DNA from 3 places in the Caballeronia sp. LZ034LL genome. Region 2 is predicted to be linked to each of the others. Evidence: predicted binding sites of a transcription regulator. Region 2 holds the regulator's gene; each other region holds the start of a gene.
The links. The regulator LexA, encoded in region 2, represses DNA repair genes until DNA is damaged. The targets are predictions, from matches to a motif close to ACTGTATNNNNATACAGT.

Region 1 (7,208 bases), 890 kb from region 2:
GATGCGGGTTCGAGCGGCGTGCTCAGTCGTCGACGATCTCTTCGCTCCAGTCCTCGTCGCCGCCCTTCAGGATCTTGCCGATCGTGCCGCCGGAGAAACCCCGCGCCGCCAGGAAGCGCGCTTGCCGGGCGCGTTCGGCGGGCGTGTCCGGCAAGGTGCCGTACTTCTTCTCCCAGACGGCGCGGGCGCGGTCGGTCTCGGTTTGCGCGAGCTTGTCGGCGGTCTCGCTGATGAGCGACTCGCCGACCGCATGGCGCTTCAGTTCGTTGATGATCCGGCTGCCGCCCATGCGCGCGGCCCGCCGATGCACGACGCTTTCCACGAAGCGTTCGTTCGACAGCCAGCCGTCGCGCTCCAGGTCGTCCAGCACGGTGTCGAGGGAATCGGTTTCGCTGACATACGGACTCAACTTTCGCGACAACTCGGCCCGGCTGTACTCGCGACGCGACAGCGCCGCGAGCGCACGCCCTTTCAACGAGCGCTTCGGACGCCTTGGGTCGTTCGCTTCGGCAACCGAAGTCTTGCGAGTGCGCTGGCTCGTGCGGGTAAACACGGCGTCTTCCGCCGCAGCCGATGGTGCTTCGGCCGGCGCGCATTGCTCGAATGGCTCGAACGGGTCGGCGTCTTCGAAGGGGTCTGTGAAGGAGGGAGGCGCGGGCTGAGCGAGCCGGGGTGCGGACGCGGACGGCGGCTCGACGGGAGCGGGCGTGCGTTTGGCGCGCTGTGCCGGGGGCTGCTCGGTCGCCTGCTTCAGCAGCGCGCGAGCGTGTGCGAGACGCGTTGAACGGGGGGTTGCGTCGGTTGGATCGGATTGAGCTTGGGATGCGTTCGAGATGTCCGATCCCGAAGCTGGCTCGTCCGACCGACCGCCCATGCTTGCCCCGGAAACGCGACGCGCCGACGCGAAAGACCTTTTCGCGTCGGCGCGTTTTTTGTCACCGCGTGGGAATGTGCTCTTGGGCGAGACTCCGCGCCGTTCGCTGCTTCTTTCGTAGCGATCGACGGATGCGCAACCTTCCTCGGTTGCCTCATCCGCCAGACCGGGCTCCGAACCAGCCTCCGAATCAGCCTTCGAAGCCGTCTTCGAACCGGGCCGGCGCCTGAGCATCGTCCTTCAGGCTCGACGCTTATTCGTCGTCGGCCACTTCGGCCTTGACGGCGACCACTTCACCCAGCGCAGCCACGCCCAGCGATTCACGGATCTTGTTCTCGATCTCGCGTGCGATGTCCGGATTCTCGCGCAGGAATTCACGCGCGTTGTCCTTGCCCTGACCGATCCGCTCGCCGTTATAGCTGTACCAGGCGCCGGCCTTGTCGACCAGCTTGGCCTGCACGCCCAGGTCGATGATTTCGCCCTGACGCGAGATGCCTTCACCGTACAGGATGTCGAAGATGGCTTCGCGGAACGGCGGCGCGACCTTGTTCTTCACGACCTTGACGCGCGTTTCATTGCCGATGACTTCGTCGTTCTTCTTGATCGAGCCAATGCGGCGGATATCCAGGCGCACGGACGAGTAGAACTTGAGCGCATTGCCGCCGGTGGTGGTTTCCGGGTTGCCGAACATCACGCCGATCTTCATGCGGATCTGGTTGATGAAGATGACCAGGCAGTTCGTGCGCTTGATGGTGCCGGTCAGCTTGCGCAGCGCCTGCGACATCAGACGCGCCTGCAAACCCGGCAGCGAATCGCCCATTTCGCCTTCGATTTCCGCCTTCGGCACGAGGGCCGCCACGGAGTCGATGACGATCATGTCGATGGAACCGGAGCGCACCAGTGCGTCCGCGATTTCGAGTGCCTGCTCGCCCGTGTCCGGCTGCGAGATCAGCAGTTCCGGCACGTTCACGCCGAGCTTGCCTGCGTACTGAACGTCGAGCGCGTGTTCCGCGTCGATGAAGGCCGCCGTGCCGCCGAGCTTCTGCATTTCGGCAACTACCTGCAGCGTGAGCGTGGTCTTGCCCGATGATTCCGGACCGTAGATTTCCACCACACGGCCGCGCGGCAAACCGCCGACGCCGAGCGCGATGTCCAGACCGAGCGAACCGGTGGACACCACCTGAATGTCTTCGACCGCCTCACCTGCGCCGAGCCGCATGATCGACCCTTTGCCGAATTGCTTTTCGATCTGCGAGAGCGCGGCGGCCAGGGCCTTGCTCTTCTCCGCAGTCATTCCAGCCGGGCCTTTCTTGCTTTCTTCCATGAATCGTCCTTTGCTATGATGAACGGCGTCTGAGGCAGTGTTCACGGGCATTTCCGCTGCTCGAACGAGCTTCTCGAAAGGCCTTTTCACACGCACGCAGAGACTGTATAAAAAAACAGTAGTTTTTGCAAGCGGGTAACAACGCGGCGCTGCTTTTTTTCCGCGCCACGCGAGTCGCACACCCTGCGCAAGAACCGCGACACACCTGGAGACCGCCGCGCCGGGCGACATTCGGTGCCGGCAATGCCGCTGCGCTTCGCCGCGCATGCGGGCGTACCAAGGCGCACACGACGATGCGAATCCTCATTGCCGAAGACGACAGCATACTCGCGGACGGTCTCGTCCGATCACTCCGCCAATCGGGCTATGCCGTTGATCATGTGAAGCATGGCGTCGAGGCGGATACCGCCCTTTCGCTCCAGACTTTCGACCTCCTGATCCTCGATCTCGGCCTGCCGCTGATGCCCGGCCTGGAGGTGCTGCGCCGCCTGCGCGCACGCAATTCGCAGATGCCCGTGCTGATCCTCACCGCCGCCGACAGCGTCGACGAACGCGTCAAGGGACTCGACCTCGGCGCGGATGACTATATGGCCAAGCCGTTCGCGCTCAACGAGCTCGAAGCGCGCGTGCGCGCGCTGACGCGGCGCGGCGCGGGCGGCGGCCCGACGGTCGTGAAGCATGGCGCGTTGAGCTTCGATCAGGTCGGGCGCATCGCGACGATCGGCGAGCAGGTCATCGACCTGTCCGCGCGCGAGCTCGGCGTGCTCGAAGTGCTGCTGCAGCGAAGCGGCCGGCTCGTGTCGAAGGAACAGCTCGTCAATCATCTGTGCGAGTGGGGCGAGGAAGTGAGCAACAACGCCATCGAGGTCTACGTGCACAGGCTGCGCAAGAAGATCGAGCCGAGCGGCGCGAAGATCATCACGGTACGCGGACTCGGTTACACGCTGGAGAAAGCGGGCGCGTCGCCGAACGGCGCGGGCCCGCAGCCGCCGGCCGATCCGATGCCCGCCAGCCATCACTACAAGTAGGCGGCATGGCGTCGTCGGCTTCCACCGAATCGCGCGCGCCGAAGCCATCCGCTGAAGCCTCCGCCGACTCCGACACCCAGCGCGACGCGCGCTACGCCAACCCGTTCGCGCCGCCCGACGAGCTCGAGCCCGATGCGCACGCGCATCCGCGCTCGCTCTTCGGCGAGATTCTCGACTGGATGCTGGCCCCGCTGCTGCTGCTCTGGCCGATGAGCATCGCGGTCACGTATCTCGTCGCCAAATCGATCGCCAACGGGCCCTTCGATCGCGCGCTCGAAGCCGACGCCTACGTGCTGGCGCGGCAGATCCAGCCGGTCAACGGCGTCGCGGAGTTGCGCCTGCCCGACGCCACCCGCGATTTCCTGCGCGCCGACAACGTCGACAGCGTGTTCTTCCAGGTGCTCGGCACGCGCGGCGAGCTCGTCGGCGGCGACCGCGACATGCCGCTGCCGCACGACGATGACCGGCCGCAGCCCGGCATCGTCGAATTCCGCGACGACGTGCTGCGCGGCAACGACATCCGCGTTGCGTACACGACGGTGGATCTGCCCGGACTCGCGCCCGGACGCGATCCGGCGAGCACTCAGCCGGTGCTGGTGCAGGTCGCCGAGACGCTGGACAAGCGCAGCCAGCTCGCCAACGACATCATCAAGGGCGTGATCCTGCCGCAGTTCGTGATCCTGCCGCTCGCGATCATCCTGGTGTGGTTCGGACTGTCGCGCGGGCTTGCGCCGCTGCATGCGCTGCAATCGAACATCCGGGCGCGCCGTCCGGACGATCTCTCTCCGCTGGAAGCGGACCGCGCCCCGCCCGAGATCGCGCCGCTGGTCGCCTCGTTCAACGATCTGCTCACGCGGCTCGAACAGAACATGGAGTTCCAGAAGCGTTTCATCGCCGATGCCGCGCATCAGATGAAGACGCCGCTCGCGGGCTTGCGCATGCAGGCCGAGTTCGCGATGCGCCAGGAGGTGCCGGCGGAAGTGCAGCGCTCGCTGGAACAGATCGCGACGAGCTCCGAACATGCCGCCCGCCTCGTCACGCAACTTCTGGCGCTGGCGCGCGCGGAGAATCGCGCGGCGGGCGGGATCTTTGCGCGCATCGAGCTGACGGCGCTCGCGCGGCTCGCGGTGCGCGACTGGGTGCAGCCCGCGCTCGCCAAGGGCATGGACTTGGGCTACGAGGAGCCGCCTCATCCGGTGGAGGTGGAAGGCAATGTCGTGATGCTGCGGGAGATGCTCTCGAACCTGATCGACAACGCGATCCGCTACACGCCCGCGGGCGGACGCATTACCGTGCGCGTGAGGGCGGACGAGGACGACCTCGATCTCGTGCATCTCGAAGTAGAGGACTCGGGGCTGGGCATTCCGGCGGCGGAACGCGAGCGCGTGGTGGAGCGCTTCTACCGGATTCTCGGGCGCGAAGGCGACGGCAGCGGGCTGGGACTGGCGATCGTCAAGGAGATCGCGACGATGCATGGCGGCACGCTCGCGATCGAAGATCACGTGTATCAGGACAGTCCCAGGTTGGCCGGAACCCTGGTGCGAGTCAGTCTCCAGCGGGTTTATCCTGCCCGGGACAAACCCTGAGCGTCAGGATCGAGTCTTCCTTGCTCGGGCGCTCGAAGCCCGACGTTGCCCGAAATTAAACGATCGTTTGCACCACGATCCCGTCAAATCGCTGTGTTCAGCCAGCAAAAGCACCTCTGAAGGCCTGACGCCGCGCGTCAGAACGCCGTAAGTTTTCGTTCCAATAATCGTTGCACCGGAGCCGCCCAGTCGCGGACCGACGTATTCGAAAAATCAAATCAGGACAGGAGGCGGTACATGGCTACGGTTGAAGGGCGCGTTTCGCACGCACCGATGACGGCAGAGGAAAAGAAGGTCATCTTCGCTTCGTCGCTCGGGACGGTGTTCGAGTGGTACGACTTCTATCTGGCGGGTTCGCTCGCCGTCTACATCAGCAAGACCTTCTTCTCGGGCGTGAACCCGACAGCCGGCTTCATCTTCACCCTGCTCGGCTTCGCGGCGGGCTTCGCGGTGCGCCCGTTCGGCGCGATCGTGTTCGGGCGGCTCGGCGACATGGTCGGACGCAAGTACACGTTCCTCGTGACGATCGTGATCATGGGCCTGTCGACGTTCCTGATCGGCTTCCTGCCGGGTTACGCGACCATTGGCATCGCGGCGCCGGTCATCTTCATTGCGATGCGTCTGTTGCAGGGCCTCGCGCTCGGCGGCGAGTACGGCGGCGCGGCCACCTATGTGGCGGAGCACGCGCCCTCGAACAAGCGCGGCGCGTGGACGGCGTGGATCCAGACCACGGCGACGCTCGGCCTGTTCATCTCGCTGATCGTGATTCTCGCGGTGCGCACGGCGGTCGGTGAGGAACAGTTCGGCGCATGGGCGTGGCGCATCCCGTTCCTCGTGTCGATCCTGTTGCTTGCCATTTCGGTGTGGATCCGAATGAAGCTGCATGAATCGCCGGTGTTCGAGCGCATCAAGGCCGAAGGCAAGACCTCGAAAGCGCCGCTCACCGAAGCATTCGGCGAGTGGAAGAACCTGAAGATCGTGCTGCTGGCGCTGTTCGGTCTGACGGCGGGCCAGGCGGTCGTGTGGTACACGGGCCAGTTCTATTCGCTGTTCTTCCTCACCCAGACGCTCAAGGTGGACGGCACCAGCGCGAACATCATGGTTGCGGTGGCGCTGCTGATCGGCACGCCGTTCTTCGTGTTCTTCGGGTCGCTGTCGGACCGCATCGGACGCAAGCCGATCATCATGGCCGGCTGCCTGATCGCCGCGCTCTCGTTCTTCCCGCTGTTCAAGGCGCTCGCCCACTACACGAATCCGACGCTCGAGGCCGCGACGCTCAAGTCGCCGATCGTCGTGATCGCCAATCCGGACGAGTGCTCGTTCCAGTTCAATCCGGTGGGCACGTCGAAGTTCACGTCGTCGTGCGATATCGCGAAGGGCGCGCTGTCAAAGGCCGGCCTGAACTATGAGAACGTGGCGGCGCCGGCCGGCACGCTGGCGCAGATCAAGGTGGGCGAAACGGTCGTCAACACCTATGACGGCAAGGGCGCCGACGCCAAGGCCCAGGGCGCCGCGTTCGACAAGACGCTCGCCGGCACGCTGAAGAGCGCGGGCTATCCGGCGAAGGCCGATCCGGCGCTGATCAACTGGCCGATGGCGATCGTGGTCCTGACCATCCTCGTGATCTTCGTGACGATGGTGTATGGGCCGATCGCGGCGATGCTGGTCGAGATGTTCCCGGCGCGGATCCGCTATACGTCGATGTCGCTGCCGTATCACATCGGCAATGGCTGGTTCGGCGGCTTCCTGCCGGCGACGGCCTTCGCGATCGTCGCGGCCAAGGGCGACATCTACTCGGGGCTGTGGTATCCGATCGTGATTGCGCTGGCGACGTTCGTGATCGGCATGCTGTTCGTGAAGGACACGCGCAAGTCGAACGTGTATCACGAGGATTGAGGAGGCCGGGTCGGGCTGTTTTAATAAATCGCAGGGAAAGGCTTGACAGCCCGAACGGCCCTCTGCATAATCTCGTCTTTCGGCGAATTAGCTCAGTCGGTTAGAGCGACGGAATCATAATCCGCAGGTCCGGGGTTCGAATCCCTGATTCGCCACCAGCTTCAAGAAGAAGCCGCTGTTCCGAAAGGACAGCGGCTTTTTTGTTTTTGCCGGGTCGACAAACCGCGAGACAAGGCAGCTTGCCGGTTTCGGGTGCTGCACGCCACGGTTGACTTCTTAGGCGGGCAACAAGCACTCGAATGCAGCCGTCTACCCGATCTTCTTAGATTCGGATATCGGAACGAGCGCTCCATCCGACATCACCTCAAATTCAAACGAGGCGCGCGGTGGTGTTTCACCGTCGATATGGCCAAGCGCAATGCGTCTTTCCTCATCGCTCCAGACGACTGTCCAGTGCAACAGTTCACGCTTGATCGCCTGAGCAATCTGCAAACCCTCAG
Region 2 (7,208 bases):
CGCAGCGTGCGCGGCACCGCGGTCACGCCGTCGCCGACCTCGAGCCGCAGCGCGCGCCAGGCCTCGCGATCCAGCTCCGCTTCGATCACGCCGCCCGCGCTGCCCTCCAGCTCCACGCGCACCGAGCCGCCGAGCGTCACGACGCGCCGCACGCCGACCGTGATGCCGTCGCGATGCGCGCCGTCCGCCGGATACAGCGCGAGATCGTGCGGCCGGACGTAGGCGAGCGCGCGGCCGCTGAAATGAGCCTGCGCGGCGATCGGGCTCGCGGCGCCGTCGGCGGTGAAGCCGTTGGCATCGACCTGCCCTTGCAGGCGGTTCGCCGCGCCGAGAAACTCGTAGACGAACGAGGTCTGCGGATGATCGTACACGTCCTGCGGACTGCCGACCTGCTCCATGCGGCCGTGATTCATCACGACGATGCGGTCCGCCACTTCGAGCGCTTCTTCCTGGTCGTGCGTGACGAACAGCGTCGAGATATGCAGGTCGTCGTGCAGACGCCGCAGCCAGCTGCGCAGTTCCTTGCGCACCTTGGCATCGAGCGCGCCGAACGGTTCGTCGAGCAGCAGGACCTTCGGCTCGACAGCCAGCGCCCGCGCCAATGCAATGCGCTGCCGCTGTCCGCCCGACAGCTCCGAAGGAAAGCGTTCCGCGAGCCAGTCGAGCTGCACGAGCTTGAGCAGTTCATGCACCTTCTCGCGTATCACGGCTTCGCTCGGGCGCTCGCGGCGGGGCTTCACGCGCAAGCCGAACGCGACGTTCTCGAACACCGTCATGTGCCGGAACAGCGCGTAATGCTGGAACACGAAGCCGACCTGGCGCTCGCGCGCGCCCACTTCCGCGACGTCCTCGCCATGCAGCACGACCTGCCCTGCATCGGCGAATTCGAGACCCGCGATGACGCGCAGCAGCGTGGTCTTGCCGCAGCCCGACGGCCCGAGCAGCGCGACCAGTTCGCCGGCGGGAAAATCCAGCGAGACGTTGTCAAGCGCGGTGAAATCGCCGAAGCGTTTTTGCAGATTGCGAACGATGATGCTCATGATGATGTCGGCCTGTCAGTTCTGTGCGGTGGCGGAGGCTTTGGCTTCGCTCACGGACTGCGTCATGCGCCGCTCCGCGAGGAGCTTGAGCGCGAGCGTCACGAGCGCGAGCAGCGCAAGCAGCGACGCCACCGCGAACGCCGCCGAGAAGTTGTATTCGTTGTAGAGGATTTCGACGTGCAGCGGCATGGTGTCGGTCTGGCCGCGAATGTGCCCGGAGACCACCGAGACCGCGCCGAACTCGCCCATCGCGCGCGCGTTGCAGAGGATCACGCCGTACAGCAGGCCCCACTTCACATTGGGCAGGGTCACGCGACGGAAGATCTGCCAGCCCGATGCGCCCAGCACATGCGCCGCTTCTTCTTCTTCGTTGCCCTGCGCCTGCATCAGCGGGATCAATTCACGCGCAACGAACGGGAACGTCACGAAGATGGTGGCGAGCACGATGCCCGGCACCGCGAAGATGATCTGCACGTCGTGCGCGGCGAGCCACGGGCCGAACCAGCCCTGGGCGCCGAACATCAGCACGTAGATGAGGCCCGAAATCACCGGCGACACCGAGAACGGCAGATCGATCAGCGTCGTCAGCAGCGCCTTGCCGCGAAACTCGAACTTCGCGATGGCCCACGAAGCCGCCAGCCCGAACACGAGGTTGAGCGGCACGGCGATCGCGGCGGTCAGGAGCGTCAGCTTGATCGCGGACCACGCATCCGGGTCCTTCAGCGACTCGAAGTAATAGTCGAGGCCCTTGGCGAAGGCCTGCGCGAACACGGCGGCAAGCGGCACCACGAGAAAGAACGCGAGGAACGCGAGCGCGATGCCTGTCAGCAGCCAGCGCACCGCGCGCGGCTCGGTGACGGGATTGAGCGTGTGCGTGTCGCGCTGCGACGCGGTTTGCAATGGCAGGACCTTGCTCATGCCGGTTCTCCTGCCGTCGCTTGCGCAACCTGTGCCGGCGCCGCGCCGGTCTTGCTCGTGCGCCGTTGCAGGAACCACTGCAAGGTGTTGATGAGCAGCAGCATCAGGAACGACACGCACAACATCACGACAGCGAGCGCCGTGGCGCCGGCATAGTCGTATTGTTCGAGCTTGGTGATGATGAGGAGCGACGTTATCTCGGACTTCATCGGCACGTTGCCGGCGATGAAAATCACCGAGCCGTATTCGCCGAGCGCACGCGCGAACGCGAGCGCGAAGCCCGTCAGCAAGGCGGGCAACAGCGACGGCAGCACCACGCGGCGAAACGTCAGCCAGCGCGATGCGCCGAGGCACGCGGCGGCTTCCTCCTGCTCGCGCTCGAAGTCCTCCAGCACCGGCTGCACCGTGCGCACGACGAACGGCAAGCCGATGAACGTCAGCGCGACCAGCACGCCGAGCGGCGTGAAGGCGACCTTGATGCCGAGCGGCGCGAGATACTGGCCCACCCAGCCGTTGCTCGCATAGACCGCGGCGAGCGAGATGCCCGCGACCGACGTGGGCAGCGCGAACGGCAGGTCGACGATGGCATCGACGATGCGCTTGAACGGGAACGTGTAGCGCACCAGCACCCACGCGACGAGAAAGCCGAACACGGCGTTGATGAGCGCGCCGCCGAGGGCCGCGCTGAAGGTCAGCCGGTACGAGGCCAGCACGCGCGGCGACGTGACCGCGCGGACGAACTGGGCCCAGTCGAGCGTCGCGGTTTTCGCGAAGGTGGCCGCAAGCGGAATCAGCACCACGAGGCTCAGGTAAGCCAGCGTGATGCCGAGGGTCAGGCCGAAGCCGGGCAAGGCGCTCGGCTTCCTGAATGTGAGGGTCGTCATCCGTGAGTCTTCCTTGAGTCTTCCTTCTGCGCCGGGGGAGGCGCGTGCTGCCGGGTACTGCATGAGCGACGCGCGGCGTCATGAGTGCGCCGCGTCGTCGGAACCTGTCCTTATTGCGGCTGATAGATCGAGTCGAAAACGCCGCCGTCGGCAAAGTGGGTCTTCTGCGCCTTGGCCCAGCCGCCGAACGTGTCGTCGATGGTGTAGAGCTTCAGCTTCGGAAACTGCTTCGTGAGCTCGGCCGGCACCGTCGTCGAACGCGGCCGATAGAAATTGCGCGCGGCAATCTGCTGGCCTTCGTCGCTATACAGATACTTGAGATAGGCCTCGGCGAGCTTGCGCGTGCCGTGCTTGTCGACGACCTTGTCCACCACCGCGACCGGCGGCTCCGCCAGGATGCTCACCGACGGCACCACGATCTCGAACTTCTCCGGACCGAATTCCTTCAGCGACAGGAACGCCTCGTTCTCCCACGCGATCAGCACGTCGCCCTGACCGCGCTGCACGAAGCTCGTCGTTGCGCCGCGCGCGCCGGAATCGAGCACGCCCGCATTCTTGTAGAGCTTCGTCACGAAGTCCTTCGCGGTCTGCTCGTTGCCGCCCGGCTTGTGCTGCGCATACGCCCACGCGGCCAGATAGTTCCAGCGCGCGCCGCCCGAGGTCTTGGGATTCGGCGTGACGATCGACACGCCCGGCTTCGCCAGGTCGTCCCAGTCCTTGATGTGCTTCGGATTGCCCTTGCGCACCAGGAACACGATGGTCGAGGTGTACGGCGACGCATTGTCCGGCAGGCGTTTCTGCCAGTCCGCGTTGACGAGGCCCTTGCCCGCAAGGGCGTCGATGTCGTACGCCAGTGCAAGGGTGACGACGTCGGCCTGCAGACCGTCGAGGACCGCGCGCGCCTGGCCGCCGGAGCCGCCGTGCGACTGCTTGAAGGTGACGGTCTCGCCCGTCTCGGCCTTCCACTTCTTCGCGAAGGCCTGATTGAAGTCCTGATAGAGCTCGCGCGTCGGATCGTAGGACACGTTCAGGAACGATGTCTCCGCGCTCGCGGACGCCGCCATGCCGATCCCCGCCGCCGTCAGCGCCGCCGCCGCAAGCAGGCGTCGCGCGCCCCGACCCAATCCCCATTTCAAGCTTTGCATTCCCCGTTCTCCGTCTTATCGAATTGACGGAATCAGTCTAACGAGGCGTCTATATGATTAGAAATAATCGTTTGTCACTTTTTTATACGTGAAACTGCTAAGAAGCTTATTCCTCTACGTGGAAAGGATGGCTGGTGCTTCAGCGCGCTCGCCGGGGGCCTGCACGACCGAACTTAAAGTAAAGCTTGAAAAGCGCGGAATACTGTATAAAAATACAGTCACCTGTCCATCCATACAGTGCCCCAGGGGTCCGAGCCAGTGAACAAGACATCCAAACTCACCGCGCGGCAGCAGCAGGTGTTCGAGCTGATCCAGCGCGCGATCGAGCGTACGGGCTTCCCGCCCACGCGCGCCGAGATCGCCGCCGAACTCGGCTTCAGTTCGGCCAATTCGGCCGAGGAGCATTTGCGGGCGCTGGCGCGCAAGGGCGTGATCGAACTCGCGGCGGGCTCGTCGCGCGGCATTCGCCTGCTGAGCGACTCGGCGCGCATCGAGCGGCCGGAAGACGTGCCGCATCAGTTCACGCTGCCGCATGCGAGCATCATGCAGCTCTCGCTGCCGCTGGTCGGCCGGGTGGCGGCCGGTAGTCCCATCCTCGCGCAGGAGCACATCTCGCAGCATTACGCCTGCGACCCGGCGCTGTTTTCGAGCAAGCCGGACTACCTGCTGAAGGTACGCGGGCTGTCCATGCGCGACGCGGGCATTCTCGACGGCGACCTGCTCGCCGTGCAGAAGCGCACCGAAGCGAAGGACGGGCAAATCGTGGTCGCGCGTCTGGGCGACGACGTGACGGTGAAGCGCTGGAAGCGTCATCGCGATGGCGTCGAGCTGATCGCCGAAAATCCGGACTACGAGAATATTTTCGTGCGCTCCGGCAGCGGCGAGTTCGCGCTCGAAGGCATTGCGGTCGGCCTGATTCGTTCCGGCGAGTTCTGACATTCCGGCATACGCGTTGGTGAGACCTGATAAGACCAAGTCTCAGAAAAGATTAGAAATTTCTATGTTCCGCCTGTCTCACTGAGACAAGAAATGTCCTGGTAATAGCGGAATATCAACTCACCAACCGCAGCGACGCTCACCCGGGCGTTCAACCGAAAAAACCAGCATGACGGCCACTGTTCGCGGTGGGCCGCTGTGCGCCCTATCGTCTGGAGAGTCACCATGGAACGTTTTGCCCGCTTGTTGCCCTTCCGCCAATTCGGCCGTCTGCGTCATCTGCGCACGCTGATTTCGTGCGGCATGCCGCGCGCCGAAACCACGCCGGATCTCTTCGAGACTGACATGCCGGCACTGCCGTCGCGTCAGCCGGCGTTTGCGCGGGTTTCGCTGAACAGCGCCGTGCACGCGGAAGCAGCGGAACGCGCCCCTGTGCGCGTGTATCGCGGACAATCGCGTGTGATCCTGGTCGGCAAGATCGATGAAGTGTCGCGCATGATCGACCGCTGCATCGCGGAGGAAAGCGCCGGACTGGCGGGCGGGATCCTCGCGTAAGCCGGGTCCGGCCAACGCTGAATTCGGGTTCGCGGGATTTATCGGGCCCTTGCGCGGTCAATCGGAATTCACGTTCCGCTCGAGGCCCTTTCACCGCATGTCCCGCACTACCCGCTCCATCCTGACCGCGCTCGTCGTCCTGATCGTCATCGGACTGCTGGGCTTTGTGTATGCATCGCCCTATATCGCGTTGAATCGCCTCAAGCGCGCAGCCGATGCGCGCGACGCGCAGACGGTCAACCAATATGTCGATTATCCCGCGCTGCGCGCGAGCCTTAAGGAGCAGGTCGCCGCCTTGCTTACACGGCGCGTGGACATCCAGAAGAGCGGCAATCCGCTCGCCATCATCGGCGCGATGATCGGCGCGGCAGTGGTCGGGCCGCTGGTGGATACCTATGCCACGCCTGACGGCGTCGCGGCCATTCTCAACGGCATCCCGCCGCGCGGCACGCCCGGTGAACGCCCGCCGCCGGCCGGAACCAACGAAGCCGCGGTTTCATCCGCAGCACCGGCATCGGGCAGCGTCGCCCCGGCACCCGAAGCAGCGCCTAAACCGCCTGCCACCACCGCGGGCTATCGCGACTTGAACACCTTCGCCGTGACCTATCAGCACGGCGCCGGCGACGCCCGTTATTCAGCCATCTTTCACCGCGATGGCCTCGTGTCGTGGAAGCTCGTCGCGGTGAATCTGGACGGCTGAAGCGTCGCTGAAGTGTTGTTCAGGCGCCCGCTTCCGCTTTTGCAGGCCGAGCCGCCATGGCGGCCTCTTCTTCCGCCTCGGTCGATTCACCCGCCTGACACACGGCGACCAGAATGCTGCACTTCACGCGATCGAGCAGCGGCGTGTTGCCCGCGCCCATCCACCAGCGCGCGAGCCCATTGCGGCAGCGGTGTCCGACGACCACCAGATCCACGTTCAGCTGTTCGGCGAGTGCCGCGATCTCGTCGATCGGATGACCGAACGCGAAGTGTCCCTGCGCCGGCAAACCGCGCTCGCGCAACCAGTCGACGCCTTCCTGAAGGATGTCGCGCGCGGCATCCTCGAAGCGGCCGCAGGCCATGTCGGTGAGCAGCCCGGCGCTCTGCGCGATGCTCGAGCGCATGTCGACGACGGCCAGAATGTGCGTTTCCGCCTTCAGGTCGAGCGCGAGGTTCGCGCCCTGACGCAGCGCCTTGCGGCCCTCTCTGGAGCCGTCATAGCACAGCAGGATTTTTCGATAGCTATCCATCTTGACCTCCCTGGCCAGACTTGCCCTTCACGCCAGCGCTCCGGACCGGAACGAGGCAGGTGAAGGCAATGCGATTTCCCGTGGTGTCGCGTCTTCATGATCGTGTGTCGCCCGGGGCGTCACAACGGTGGAAAACGCTAACCGGATGCGTGCGCCGTACATGCAAGCTGGCGTCGTGCCAGCCGTGCAACATCCTTGCCAGGCAAGCCCCACGGGTGCAAACGAAGCAAACCGCGCGGCTTCCGCACGGATTCGAAACGGGCGTGCCGCTTGCTGCGGCACGTCGCGCGCCGCGCTGGTGCATTGGATTACACTAGCCCGCTGGATTTCCCATCGCTTTTCTCCTGCGACACCCTTGCATGACTGATCAAACATTGCAGCAGCCGTCGCGTGCCGTTCTTCACGATGAAGTCAGTGCCGGCGCACCCGCCATCGAGTTCAGCGAGGTCAGAAAACACTACGGCACGCGCACGGTCGTGGACGGCCTGTCGTTCGACGTGC
Region 3 (7,208 bases), on a different contig from region 2:
CACGGCCGGCTTGCGGCCGAAGATGTCGGAGAGCTTGCCGAACACCACGGTGAGCGCGGTCTGCGTGAGCAGGAACGACGAGAACACCCAGCTGTAGAGATTGAGGCCGCCGAGCTGCGTGGCGATCTGCGGCATGGCGGTCGAGACGATGGTGGCCTCGATCGCGACCATGGCCATCGAAGCCATAACGGCGGCAATGACGAGAGGACGAACGGTTTGACGGGACTGTGACATGCGGTGGTCGAAAGACGCGCCGCCCGCCGCGCAACCGCTTCCGCTGCGCACTTGCGGGTCCTGCACGTAAATGGAAGAGACAGCGGCGATGCTCCGGCCTGTAATTATTCTTGCAATTGGCTTTCGTTCGGAGCGGCATCGCCGGTGAATTGGCGACCCGTGCAATGTTATCCCGTGCCGGCCAATGCTGCTTGCGCCGGCCGCGAGGGTCGAACGCGCGGTTCGACCAGGTTCGACCAAGTTCGACTCTGTAAGACCGAAGCCGCGCTCCTCATTAATCGCTAATTCTTCGCCGCTACGCTGGATTACGTGGATGGACGGTGCTTCCCCCAAGTACTTCCCCAGTCCGTTCACATCTCGTATCTCCTCAGCCTTGGCGCCGGCCCCGACGGGCTGGCGCACTTTTTACCGCGGCGCCTGGCGCCCTAGTGTTCTACATGTTGCCTTCCCTACCGGAATCCCCGCGAATGTCGCCTAAAATCGAACCGGCAGAACCCGCGCCCGCAGGCGCGCCCCGTTCCTTCCGGAGACGGCAGACTCGCATGATCAAATCGCTGAAAAACCAGCTGGTGATTGCGCTCGGCATTCTCGTGACCGTGATCGGCGTGATCCAGGGCGTGAGTTCCTACAAGCTGAGCCAGGCCGGGACGAACGCGCTGCTCGACACGCGCCTCGTGCAGGTGGCGACGCGCATGCGCGACGGTTTCGCCGAAGGCATTCCCGCCAATCCGTCGCGCGGCAGTCAGGACGACCGCGACGTGGTCGTGGTCGTGTGGAAGCCGGGCGAGGCGGTGCCGTTCCGCACCACCGAGCCTTCGCTGCGCTTTCCGCGCGATGCAACCCCCGGCTTCTCCAACGTGGTCGCGAACAGCGAGCATTGGCGCATCTACACGCGCCGCGAGCCGACCATGACGATCCAGGTCGCCCAGCGCGCGTCGGTGCGCCACGACCTGACCGAAGAAACCGCCACCCTCGCGCTGTGGCCCACGGTCGTGCTGCTGCCGCTGGTGTGGATCCTGGTCGCGCTGGTCGTGCGCCGCTCGCTGCGGCAACTGAACGAGCTGGGCCGCGAGGTGCAGGGCATCGACACGAGCCATCTCCAGCCGCTGTCGCTGGTCGGCGTGCCGACCGAGATCAAGCCCTTCATCGAGTCGATCAACACGATGATCGAACGTCTTGCGGGCGCCATCGACAAGGAGCGCAAGTTCATCGCCGACGCCGCCCACGAGCTGCGCACGCCGCTCACCGCGCTGCAGTTGCAGGCGGACAATCTGGCGCCGCATATCGCTCCAGGCAATCAGGAGCGCTTCCAGGAACTGCGCAAGGGCATCGCGCGCAGCGGCAAGCTGATCGCGCAATTGCTGCGTCTGGCGCGCGCCGATGCGCCCGTGAACGGCGCCGCGCCGCTCGCACGCGTGGACCTGTCGGAAGTCGTGACGGGCGCGGTCGCCGATGTCCTGCCGATCGCCATCGCCCGTGGCCTCGATATCGGCGCCGAGGAGATGGTGAGCGCGCACGTCCGCGCCATCGAGACGGACCTCGGCATGGCGGTGAAGAACCTGGTGTCGAATGCGGTGCGCTATACGCCCGATGGCGGCACCATCGACCTGCGCATGCGGCGCGACGGCGAACGGGTGTGGATCGACGTGATCGATACCGGGCCGGGCATCGACGAGGCCTTGCTGCCGCGCGTCTTCGACCGCTTCTTTCGGGCCTGTCCGGATATCGAGGGCAGCGGGCTGGGGCTGTCGATCGTCAAGGCGATTGCCGCGCGCTACGGCGGCGATGTCACGCTGCGCAACCGCGATGACGGGCAATCGGGCATCGTCGCGTCGATTGGCTTCGTGACCGAGGCCGTCACCGAAAGCGTAGCCGCGCCCGATTCCGTCTGTGCCTGAACGAGACGGCGCAATTTGCGCCGATTACAATGCATTCGCTGCGGGACACGCGGGGTTTGATCGTCCCGTTGCGATGCCGGCGCGCGAGGCGCGTCATTCCTGTCCGCATGGCGGCGCCGTGCGGTCCGTTGGGTTTCACGGGGGCGGGGCAGAGCATGCGCATTCTTCTCATCGAAGACGACATCCAGATCGGCACGAGCCTCATGCGGGCCTTGAAGGACGCGGACTATGCCGTCGACTGGGTGCGTGACGGCCAGGCCGGCCGCGAGGCGCTGGGCGCCGCCGACTACACCGTGGTGCTGCTCGATCTCGGCCTGCCGGGCATGGGCGGTATCGAACTGCTGCGGCAGGCGCGCTCGGCCGGCAACGCGACGCCGGTGCTGATCCTCACCGCGCGCGACGATCTCGATACGCGCGTCCAGGGCCTCGATCTCGGCGCCGACGACTACCTGCTCAAACCCTTCGACATGCCGGAACTGCTCGCGCGCATCCGCGCGGTGCTGCGCCGCAAGGCGGGCTACGCGGTGTCCCGTCTCGGCGACGATTCCATCAACCTCAATCTCGACCAGCGCACGCTCACCTGCGGCGAGACGTCGGGCGTGCTGTCGGCGCGGGAATTCGCGCTGATGCATGCGCTGCTCGAACGCCCCGGCACCATCTTTTCGCGCGACCAGCTGGAAGACCGGCTGTACGGCTGGGGCAAGGAAGTGGAGAGCAACGCCGTGGACGTGCTCATCCATTCCGTGCGCAAGAAGTTCGGCGCGAGCGTGATTCGCAACGTGCGCGGGCTCGGCTGGACCGTGATGCTCGGACAGGCCGGCCACGAGGACACCAAGTAACGCACGGTGGCACGCGCAGGTTTCAGCGCCCGTCGCCGTGATGCCCGATCTCGCCGCAAAAGTGCATGCTGTACGAATGATCCTGTTCCTCGACCTGGCGCATGCGGCGTTCGAGATCGGCGAGATCGGTGGATGAGGACAGATAGTCTTCCTGCGCGTCGTGGCTGGAAAAAAAGCTGCCGAGTGACTTCGAGAAACGTTCGAACATGATGGACTCCCGTCGTGATTAACGGCCTGTACCGCGGGCCGACAAGAGCAGAGTAGGCCGCGTCCATTAGCGAAGAATGAGCGCGCGCGGGCACGCGCAATGCGCTTTCCATGGCATGCCTGATTGACATGGATGAGCGTTCGCCAGCGCACTGTCGGCGGGGCTGTGCAGCGTGAACGCACTGCCGCGCCGCACCATCCCGTGATATCGTCTTTCATACGGTTTCAAAGCGGGTTTTAAATCGGCATGCCGCGCGCTTTGCGTGTCAGTCGATCGTCTTCGTGAAGGCCGCCATGAACGATGTGCCCCGTACCCTCAGTGCCCGCGACCGCATCGAGTTGCTCTGCTGGCTCACGTGCGGCAGTCTCGGCGCGTTCTACCTCAACGGCGTCTGGCCGGCCGCCACCTTCCACGTGCAGGCGGCGCACAAGTGGCTGGACCGGCATCAGCGTCTGGCCGACTGGCTGACCATCGCCAAACTCGCGGCCATCGCGCGCGACATCGCCACGCAGCATTGCGCGCTGCTCGAAGCGGACTGGGCGCGGGATGCCGTCGAAGAAATCCTCGACAGCGAAGACCTCAACTTTCAGTCGGATGTCGTGCGGCAGGTGTTCGACGATTGCCGCCGGGCGCTCGCGGAGAAGCGCACGCCGGAGTGAGTCACGCTCCTGGCCCGAGCGCTCAACGGGGAGGTTTGTCTTCCTTCGGATGGTGTGTAACGGGCATTTCCAGTGGGCGAACCCGCTGCCGTTTGACAGCCTCCCTAGCGCAAATCACTGTATGAATGTACAGTAACGCCATCCCTCGTTTTTGCAGCGCCGCGCAACGCGCACTCCCATGTTCCCTGCGTTGAAACCTGTCGTTTGCGCATCGGACGCGGCGTACCGGCCGCGCCGATGAACCCGCAAGCTCCGCATCCGGCGCCGCGCCGCATCGCGCATCTCGACATGGATGCGTTCTTCGCATCGGTGGAGCTGTTGCGCTATCCCGAGCTGCGCGGCATGGCGGTGGTCGTGGGCGGCGGGCGCAGCGCCACGCCGGAAACGCTGCCCGACGGCACGCGCCGTTTTCGGCGGCTGCGCGACTATGCGGGGCGGGGCGTCGTGACCACATCAACTTACGAAGCGCGCAAGTTCGGCGTGTTTTCCGCGATGGGCATGATGAAGGCCGCGCAACTCGCGCCCGACGCCATCCTGCTGCCCACCGATTTCGAGTCGTACCGCCATTACTCGCGGCTCTTCAAGGCGGCCGTCGCCACCTTTACGTCGCAGATCGAGAATCGCGGCATCGATGAAATCTATATCGATGTCGGCGACCTGGCCGGCGAGCCCGCCGAGATCGGCCGCCGCATGAAGGATGCCGTGCACGAGGCCACCGGGCTGACGTGTTCCATCTGCATCGCGCCGAACAAGCTGCTCGCGAAGATCGGCTCCGAGCTCGACAAGCCCGACGGCCTCACCATCCTGACGATGGACGACCTGCCTACCCGCATCTGGCCGCTCGCGGCGCGCAAGGTGAACGGCATCGGGCCGAAGGCGAACGAGCGGCTGGCGGCGCTCGGCATCCATACGGTGGGCGACATCGCCGCCGCCGATCCCGGCTTGCTGCAGACGCACTTCGGCCGCACCTATGCGGCGTGGCTCGCCCGCATTGCGCAAGGCGAGGACGACCGGCCCGTGGTCACCAGCTCCACGCCGAAGTCGATGAGCCGCGAAACCACCTTCGAACGCGATTTCCATCCGAAACAGGACCGCGCGACGTTGTCCGCCGAGTTCACCGCGCTCTGCACGCGCGTGGCCGACGATCTCCAGCGCAAGGGTTATGTCGGCCGCACGGTGGGCATCAAGCTGCGTTTCGACGACTTCCGCACCGTCACGCGCGACCTGACCGTGCCGGTCGCGACGGCCGATCCCGTCGAGATTCGCCGCGCCGCGACCGAATGCCTGAAGCGCATCGTGCTCGAACGGCGCATTCGTCTGCTCGGCGTGCGTGTCAGCGCGCTGGCGGGCCACGACGAGAGCGCGCCCGTCGAACCCATGCAGGTGGAGCTGCCGTTCGACGACGCGGGTGAATGAGGCGGCGTTTCCGGCTGATGACGCGGGCTTATGACGCGGGCAGATAAGCACATCGCAGATGCTTCGTTGTAGGGCGTCGTGCCGCGCGCTAGATTATTCGCTTCCCCGAAGTGAACGATGAAGTGACCGACTCGACCGTGAAGACCCTGACCACTTCTCAAGACGCCGACATTCAGGCATCCGCCGCCGATCAACCCATCGAGATCCGTCCATTCGATGCCCCGCTCGGCGCCGAAGTGCTCGGGCTCGATCTGTCGCGGCCATTGTCGGCAGCCGATTTCGCGCGCATCCATCGCGCGCACCTGGACTACCACGTGCTCGTGTTCCGCGACCAGCGCATCACGCCGGACGAGCAGGTGGCGTTCAGCAAGCGCTTCGGGCCGCTGCAGATCCACGTGCTGCATCAGTTCGGCCTGGCGGGCCATCCGGAAGTGCTGATCGTTTCGAACATCACCGAAAACGGCAAGCCGATCGGCCTGGGCGATGCCGGCCATTTCTGGCATTCGGACCTGTCGTACAAGGACAAGCCGAGCCTCGGCTCGCTGCTGCATGCGCAGGAGCTGCCGGCGGTCGGCGGCGACACGCTGTTCGCCAACCAGCATCTCGCGTGGGACAGCTTGCCGGCGCATCTGCAAAAAGCGGTGGAAGGGCGCGTGGCCGAGCATACCTATCTGGCCAAGTACGCCGAATTGCAGAAACGCAGCCCGTGGCGGCCGAATCTCTCGGCGGAACAGATTGCCCAGGTCAAGCCGGTGACGCATCCCGTCGTGCGGACGCATCCGGAAACGCAGCGCCGCGCGCTGTTCGTGAGCGAGCACTTCACCACGCGCGTGATCGGCTTGCCTGAAGACGAAAGCCAGTCCTTGCTCGCCGAACTCTTCGCGCACAGCACGCGGCCGGAGTTCATCTATCGCCATCAATGGCAGGCGCGCGACATGGTGTTCTGGGACAACCGCTCGGTGATGCATCTTGCGGCCGGCACGCCCGACGATCAGCGCCGCAAGCTGTATCGCACGACCATCGAAGGCGACGCGCCTTTCTGATCGGTCCGCTGCACACCAACCATTCAATTACGGGGTTTCATCGATGCAGTCTCGCAAAGGGAAGGGCGCGGCGCGCGCACTCGGCGCCGCGCTCGCGGTCCTGTTGGGCGTGACGTCTGCGGGCGCGCAGGCCGAGGGCACGCTGCGGGTCGCCGAGCAATTCGGCGTCGTCTATCTGCTGCTCAACGTCGCGCGCGACCAGAAGTTCATCGAGCAGGAAGGCAAGAAGGAAGGGCTCGATATCAAGGTCGAATGGGCGAAGCTCTCGGGCGGCGCGAGCGTCAACGACGCGCTGCTGTCTGGTTCCGTCGATATCGCGGCGGCCGGCGTCGGTCCGCTGCTGACCATCTGGGACCGCACGCATGGGCGTCAGAACGTGAAGGGCGTGGCGTCGCTGGGCAATTTTCCGTACTACCTCGTGTCGAACGATCCGCGCGTGAAGACCATCGCCGACTTCACCGACAAGGACCGCATCGCGGTGCCGGCGGTGGGCGTGTCGGTGCAATCGCGTGTGCTGCAATATGCCGCCGCGAAAACCTGGGGCGACAAGGCCTACGACCGTCTCGACAAGTACACGCAAGCCGTGCCGCACCCCGATGCCACCGCCGCAGTCATCGCGGGCGGCACGGAGATCAATGCGCACTTCGGCAATCCGCCGTTCCAGCAGCAGGAACTCGCGGGCAATCCGAAGGCGCACATCGTGCTCAATTCCTACGATGTGCTCGGCGGCCCGAGTTCCGCAACCGTGCTCTACGCCACCGAGAAGTTCCGCAACGACAACCCGAAGACGTATCGCGCGTTCGTTGCCGGTCTTGCCGATGCGGCGAACTTCATCACGCAGCATCCCGAACAGGCCGCCGATATTTATCTGCGCGTGAATCAGGCCCGGCTCGACCGCGACTTGCTGATCA

Region 1: recA (recombinase RecA) is a predicted target of LexA. The motif match lies at 2,301-2,318, and genes of this name have one in related genera.
Region 3: dinB (DNA polymerase IV) is a predicted target of LexA. The motif match lies at 3,955-3,972, and genes of this name have one in related genera.

What each region holds. Positions count from the first base shown of each region.
Region 1 is NZ_JARUXR010000001.1:431,867-439,074, reverse strand. It holds gene recX (recombination regulator RecX) at 23-553, opposite strand; gene recA (recombinase RecA) at 1,128-2,198, opposite strand; gene QCE83_RS02065 (response regulator transcription factor) at 2,492-3,226, shown strand; gene QCE83_RS02060 (sensor histidine kinase N-terminal domain-containing protein) at 3,232-4,812, shown strand; gene QCE83_RS02055 (MFS transporter) at 5,050-6,708, shown strand; tRNA gene QCE83_RS02050 (tRNA-Met) at 6,790-6,866, shown strand; gene QCE83_RS02045 (hypothetical protein) at 7,018-7,208, opposite strand, start outside.
Region 2 is NZ_JARUXR010000001.1:1,317,017-1,324,224, reverse strand. It holds gene QCE83_RS06140 (sulfate ABC transporter ATP-binding protein) at 1-1,040, opposite strand, end outside; gene cysW (sulfate ABC transporter permease subunit CysW) at 1,056-1,958, opposite strand; gene cysT (sulfate ABC transporter permease subunit CysT) at 1,955-2,842, opposite strand; gene QCE83_RS06125 (sulfate ABC transporter substrate-binding protein) at 2,953-3,987, opposite strand; gene lexA (transcriptional repressor LexA) at 4,246-4,923, shown strand; gene QCE83_RS06115 (hypothetical protein) at 5,149-5,478, shown strand; gene QCE83_RS06110 (DUF2939 domain-containing protein) at 5,576-6,178, shown strand; gene QCE83_RS06105 (universal stress protein) at 6,198-6,707, opposite strand; gene nodI (nodulation factor ABC transporter ATP-binding protein NodI) at 7,067-7,208, shown strand, end outside.
Region 3 is NZ_JARUXR010000004.1:320,445-327,652, forward strand. It holds gene QCE83_RS28865 (MDR family MFS transporter) at 1-234, opposite strand, end outside; gene QCE83_RS28870 (ATP-binding protein) at 777-2,132, shown strand; gene QCE83_RS28875 (response regulator transcription factor) at 2,288-2,971, shown strand; gene QCE83_RS28880 (DUF3563 family protein) at 2,994-3,179, opposite strand; gene QCE83_RS28885 (hypothetical protein) at 3,473-3,838, shown strand; gene dinB (DNA polymerase IV) at 4,076-5,254, shown strand; gene QCE83_RS28895 (TauD/TfdA family dioxygenase) at 5,401-6,297, shown strand; gene QCE83_RS28900 (ABC transporter substrate-binding protein) at 6,341-7,208, shown strand, end outside.